Regions from separate parts of the Piscibacillus sp. B03 genome, predicted to be linked through region 2. Evidence: predicted binding sites of a transcription regulator. Region 2 holds the regulator's gene; the other holds the start of a gene.

Region 1 (3,430 bases), on a different contig from region 2:
TAGCTTGCTTTTTAGGCTGTTGTCTAAAAGGTCTAACAAAATCCCTTAGGATTGTCATTTTGCCATCATAGCCCATGGCTTGTATCTCATCCAGTAATACTGAGCAGTTTGTGGTGCCTTCTCGGATTCGTTCTCTCAAATAATCTTTATAAGGCTCCAGTTTACTCACTCTAGGTGATGATTGTTTGCGTTTAGGTAATTGATCTGACTTTATGTACTTCCGAATCGTTTTTGGATCAAACTCGGTCTTATCAGATATAGCCGTAATTGACCAACCTTTTTGATACATTTCTTTAATCATAAAAAATTCCCCATTCTGGACCATCATTTTACACTCCTAATCTATCAATGTATAAAATGATTATCCGTTATTTTTGGGGAAATTCAAACCGTTGTTATTAGGGATTTTATCACCGTTGGTGACACCATGACAACCATTTCTACTTTATCACCATTTTGCTTTAAATAGTCCACCAGTGTCTGCTTCTTTCGATCCTTTAAGATTTCAATAGGTCTACGTTCTATAGGGTCGGCAATAATGGTTTGATACTTTTCGCCACCGGCGTCTCCTTTATATTCATCAATCGCAATGACTCTTGGAAGGTCCGTTGTTTCTTTTAACTTCGTAGAGCTAATTTCATCAAAACGACGCATAACCGTCGTTGAAGAAACCATAAATCGATCAGCTACATCTTTAAAGTTTTTACCATGAATCAGTTCAATGGACAGGGCTTGGTTAAACTCAATTGATTGTCTCTGATAACGCTCTACAACTGAGTTGTCTTCATAGAATCGTTTACGGCATTCTTGATCCTCGCAAATATAACGTCGTTTTCGATAAAACAACATGGTGTTTCTACCAAACGCTTGTGTATGTTGAATCTTTTGTAGTCTATAATCATGAACTTTCTGGGTAAACTTTTGACACTCAGGACATTGGTGAGGTTTTCTCTCCAACTCCACATGGAGTTGGTATAACCCCTCCCCTTCAAAGGATTTAGTAATAATAAACTCTTCTAAATCAGGGATAGAAATGTTAGAATACATAGTACACGCAACTCCTTTTGTTTTTTGTTTTTTAGACTAAACAAATTCTAACAAATTAGGAGCTTGCGTGTTTTTTATTTAGGTTAAATTTTTCTGAGAAATCCAGGTAGGCCTGACACTCCTGCGGGATAAGCGAGCCAGGCGAGACCCCACAGAACGTAACGTTAGTGGAGTTCGAGGAGGCTCGCGGATCGCCCGCGGAAAGGGAAGGCCTAACCTGGAAGGTTAACATAAAGACCTAAAGGATTTATCAGAAAATAACCTTTACCCCAACAAATATTATAGAGCCTCTAACAAAACAAGAACAACCTCAATCCCTTTATCTATAAGGAATTGAGGTTGTTCACTCGATTATTAATCTTCATCACTAAAATGCCTAAAACGCCCTCGGAGGGAATCGAACCCCCATCGTAAGAACCGGAATCTTATGTGTTATCCGTTACACCACGAGGGCATATGGAAGTTAAAATGCATTTGTAATTATACTTCTAGATTCGATATAATTCAAGCATACTTTAACGGTCTTAAAAATAAAATATGATACGTTTATTTCTTATTTTTAATGGGAAAATTGTATGTGTATATCTACGAATTATTTTGTTTGACCTTTATTGACCAAAAAGGTAAGATAAAAGTGTAGAAACTATTGAGCTTGAAAAAGGAGGAAATGAGAATGAATTTAATTCCTACAGTCATTGAACAAACTAACCGCGGAGAACGTGCTTATGATATTTACTCTCGTTTACTTAAAGACCGCATTATTATGCTAGGTGGTCCAGTTGATGATAACATTGCGAACTCAATTGTTGCTCAAATGTTATTCTTAGCAGCTGAAGATCCAGACAAGGATATTTCCTTGTACATTAACTCACCTGGTGGCTCTATCACAGCAGGTATGGCCATCTATGATACGATGCAGTTTATCAAACCTGATGTTTCAACCATCTGCGTAGGTATGGCAGCGTCAATGGGTGCTTTCTTACTTGCAGCTGGTGCACCAGGTAAACGCTATGGTCTACCAAACAGTGAAGTGATGATTCACCAACCATTAGGTGGTACTCAAGGTCAGGCATCTGACATTCAAATCCACGCTAAACGTATCGTTGAAATGCGTGAAAAGCTAAACGAAATTCTAGCCGATCGTACTGGCCAACCATATGAAGTCATCGAGCGTGACACGGATCGCGATAACTTCATGTCAGCTGAAAAAGCTAAAGAATACGGTTTAATCGACGAAGTGATGAAAAAATAATTAATTGCAAATCAAAACCCGCGATTGAATCGCGGGTTTTATTTATATAGCATTCGCATATTCTACTTTACTTTTAGTCATCAAACTAACAACTACATAAACAACCAATGATATAAAGACTGGCAGTGTCACCGTGTGAACGCCTAATAAATTTCCAAAGGCTTCGTTGTAAAAATGAATGCCGATGTATGAACTGATTCCTGTCACCATCGACGCGATGGCTCCGTATTTATTTCCACTCTTCCAATAAAGCCCTAACACCACTGGCCAAATGAAGGCTGCTTCTAGCCCACCAAAAGCAAATAGATTTAAGAAAATAATAAAGTCAGGTGGTTGCACCGCCATTACGAAGACGATGATTCCAATAATGGCTGTCACACTGAAGCTAATCTTTTCCACGTGTTTTCTCGTCGCTTCTGGTTTGATGTAATTAATATATACATCTTTTACGACTGAGGAACTGACTAATAGTAATAACGAATCGACTGTCGACATGATGGCTGCGAGTGGTGCGGCTAGAACAATACCGGCTAACCAACCTGGTAAGACTTCAAGTGCAATGAGCGGGATAACTTGATCCGCCACCTCAATTCCTGGTAAAACGGGTCTCGCAAAGACACCGATTAAGTGCATGTTTAACATAATAAATCCGACCACTATGGTTCCGATGATTAATGCGCGATGCATCGAGCGTGAATCTTTATATGACATCGCACGAACCGCTACTTGCGGAAGTCCAACGACACCTACCCCCACTAAAATCCAGAATGACGTCACATACGCTGCGGATAAATTCCCGTCACTACCATAAGGTGTCACTAAATTAGGATTTTCCGTTCGTAAATCAGCAAAAATTTGGTCAAGTCCTCCACCAGCAATCACGACCCCTATCAATAGGAGTAGCGTACCAAAGAACATGACGACACCTTGTAGAGTATCCGTAATGGATACGGCACGGAATCCACCGATAATGACGTAGATCAGAACCGCTATCGCAAATATAAATAATGCTCCTATGTAGCTTAAGCCTGTAATGGATTGAATCAGGTATGCCCCGCCAATCCACTGGGCAGCCATAGCTGAAAATAGAAAGATAATAATACTTAGAGCTGCTAAGATCACAACGGTTTT
Region 2 (3,430 bases):
TTTCCCCTGTGAGAGTAGGACGCTGCCGGGCAATTGAAACCAAGAAGTTAAAGCTTCTTGGTTTTTTATATATTAAAATCAGTAAATTGATTAACAAATGTCTTTCTAATTCATCACGGTTCTTTTAAGTATTTGATTACATAATAGTGTTTGGTATAATTAATAACATTAATCATTAATTGACGGCATAATATAATAATTATACAAAAATAGAAAGGGGGAGGGGTTTTTGGATTACATTAATCAATATTTAGGTCACGATTTTGACGTGATGTTAGTTCGGATACTACTAGCAACGATTTTATGTGGTTTGATTGGTTTTGAACGTGAATTAAAAAAGCACTCAGCTGGTTTTAGAACACATATTTTAGTAGGTGTTGGTTCATGTTTAATGATGTTGCTATCAATCTATGGCTTTGAAGCGTTCATAGATACTTATAACAATGTACGTTTTGACCCAGCGAGGATCCCTTCTTACGTTATAAGTGGTATTGGCTTCTTGGGAGCCGGTACAATTATGGTGCATGGCATGACGATTAGAGGTTTAACGACAGCTGCTTCGATATGGACAGTTGCAGGTATTGGGTTGGTCATAGGTGCTGGGATGTACTCCTTAGCTATTTTAGTAACTGCAGTAGTCTTACTAAGTTTAATTTTCTTAAACTCTTGGGAAAAACTTTTCACAAAGAGTAAGTCGGATAATTTCATTCATTTAATCGCAAGTAAAGATGTTCATATCGCAAATGTGTTAAATGTTTTTGATGAGTTTTCATTAGTTGTAAAGCGATTAGAGATTGAAAGTGAAAGTTCTGATCAACGTAATATTTATATAGAACTTGAAAAAAATCAGGAGTTTGAACGAAATGATATCTTAGATGAAGTAAGTAAATTAGAACATGTCACGTATGTGTATGAGAAATAAGCTTTTGTGTCTATTCGGACACGAAGGCTTTTTTAATGGTAAAAATTAAAAACAATTGATTTTTGTTTTAAGCTTTTTGGTTTGCAACAAAATAAAATGTGAGTATAATAAAAGTATAGTCAAAGATAGTCAAAGTCAAATTGATGTTTTTGACTTTTCTCATACTAAATAGTTTGAGGGAGGGATGGGCGATTGCGGAACATATCGGATATTATTGAGTCTTATTTGAAAAAGGTGATTCAATCCAGTAAAAGTGATATGATTGAGATTAAACGAAGCGAAATTGCTGATCATTTCGAATGTGTACCATCTCAGGTAAATTACGTGATTAACACACGATTTACTGTGGAAAAGGGATATATCGTAGAAAGTAAGCGTGGTGGTGGAGGCTATATTCGTATTATGCGAATTAGGCCAAAGTCAAAATCAGAGCTTATAGATGAGTTGTTGATGTTAACAGGTGATCAATTAACACAACAAGCAAGCCTTGATTATATTGCACGATTGTTTGAAGAAGGGATGATTACGGGGCGTGAACAACGGTTAATGAGTAAGATTATGCACCGAGATATTTTATCCATTCCTTTACCCATGCGTGACCAATTAAGGGCAAAGATTTTTAGAGAATTACTCATGACTTTAAAAATACATGATAAATAGGAGGGTGGACAATGAAATGTCAACGTTGTCAACAGAATGAAGCAACTGTTCATTATACTCAAGTGGTCAACGGCGAAAAGACAGAAATCCACCTGTGTGAACAGTGTGCTGAACAAGAAGGTTATATGAATTTTTCTAAAGACAATATGTCAATACATCAGTTGTTAACAAGCATGTTTCCTTTTGATCAAACGCTTAACCAACAACAATCCGTTAACACTAAACAACACCATTTAACTTGTGATAAATGTGGAACGACTTATCAACAGTTCCGTAAACGAGGTAAATTTGGTTGCAGTCATTGTTACCATGCATTTGAGGCTTATTTAAATCCAATCTTTAGACGTGTTCACAGCGGCAACACGAAACATGTCGGAAAAATTCCGAGACGTGTTGGAGGTAATCTGCATAAACAAAGAGAATTAGAACAGTTACAAGATAAATTACAGCAATTAATACATGATGAGGCATTTGAAGATGCCGCACAAGTTCGTGATGAAATTCGTAAATTGAAAGAAGAGCTACAAAGAGATCAGGACGGTGATGCATAATGTCATTACAAAATTTTATCAATGACGCCATTAGTCCCTGGATGAACACGGAAGGCACTGACAATGATATTGTGTTAAGCAGTCGAATTAGATTAGCGCGTAACTTTGAACAGGTGCCATTTCCTACAAGTGGAGATAAAGAAGCATTATCTAAAGTTTTAGAGTATATGGAACAAGAGTTTGACCAACAATATTATAAAGACTTCAAACAGTTCCAGTTGGTTAAAATGAGTGATTTAAAGCCAGTTGAAAAAAGAGTTCTTGTGGAAAAACATCTTATTAGTCCGAGTTTAGCTGAAAAAGATGAGACTGGTGCAGCGTTAATTTCTAAGAATGAGCAAGCTTCTGTAATGATTAATGAAGAGGATCACTTAAGAATTCAGTTATATTACCCTGGATTTGAGTTAAGTGAAGCGTTAGAACGTGCACAAGAATTTGACGACTGGTTCGAAGAAAAGATTCAATTTGCATTTGATGAAAATCGAGGTTATTTAACCAGTTGTCCAACTAACGTAGGTACAGGGTTACGTGCATCTGTGATGATGCATCTACCTGCTTTAGCTATGACAAACCAAATCAATAATTTAATTCCTGAAATTAATAAACTGGGCTTAGTTGTTCGAGGAATATATGGTGAAGGTAGTGAAGCTCAAGGGCAGCTATACCAAATATCCAATCAGATGACTTTGGGTAAATCAGAAGAAGACATTGTTGAAGATCTAAAGAGTGTAGTTAAACAAGTTATTGAAAACGAGCGCCGTGCTCGTGAATGGATTATGGAGCAGTTGGGTATACAGTTAGAGGATAGAATTTTTAGGTCATATGGTATTTTAGCAAACAGCCGAATCATACAATCGATTGAGGCGGCTAAATGTTTGTCTGATCTTCGATTAGGAATTGATTTAGGGTTAATAAAAAATATTTCTAAGACAATACTGAACGAATTAATGGTCTTAACTCAACCTGCTTTCTTACAGCAATATGCAAATAAAACATTGTCACCTAATGAGCGCGATGTCTTTCGTGCGAATTTAATAAGAGAAAGATTACAGCTAGAAAAATAATTGAAGGAGGTCATGTACAATGATGTTTGGTAGATTTACTGAACGAGCTCAAAAAGTATTAGCTCTATCACAAGAAGAGGCAATTCGTTTAGGTCACAATAATATTGGCACTGAACACATTCTTCTTGGATTAGTAAAAGAAGGCGAAGGAATTGCAGCCAAAGCATTACAATCATTAAATGTAACGGCTGATCAAATACAACAAGAAGTTGAACAGTTAATTGGAAGAGGGC

What was found. Region 2 encodes CtsR, which represses protease genes until heat stress. Its sites were predicted from a motif close to ATGGTCAATAAAGGTCAAACA; they were not measured.
Region 1: the regulator CtsR is predicted to act here: its motif matches at 1,646-1,666, upstream of clpP (ATP-dependent Clp endopeptidase proteolytic subunit ClpP).

The regions. Positions count from the first base shown of each region.
Region 1 is NZ_JBQQCO010000018.1:14,930-18,359, forward strand. Features, by position in the region: gene istA (IS21 family transposase) at 1-325, opposite strand, end outside; gene ACTWQB_RS12275 (transposase family protein) at 385-1,047, opposite strand; tRNA gene ACTWQB_RS12280 (tRNA-Arg) at 1,430-1,501, opposite strand; gene clpP (ATP-dependent Clp endopeptidase proteolytic subunit ClpP) at 1,715-2,299, shown strand; gene panF (sodium/pantothenate symporter) at 2,342-3,430, opposite strand, start outside.
Region 2 is NZ_JBQQCO010000012.1:85,034-88,463, reverse strand. Features, by position in the region: rRNA gene rrf (5S ribosomal RNA) at 1-31, shown strand, start outside; gene ACTWQB_RS09910 (MgtC/SapB family protein) at 272-922, shown strand; gene ACTWQB_RS09905 (CtsR family transcriptional regulator) at 1,115-1,582, shown strand; gene ACTWQB_RS09900 (UvrB/UvrC motif-containing protein) at 1,594-2,133, shown strand; gene ACTWQB_RS09895 (protein arginine kinase) at 2,133-3,197, shown strand; gene clpC (ATP-dependent protease ATP-binding subunit ClpC) at 3,217-3,430, shown strand, end outside.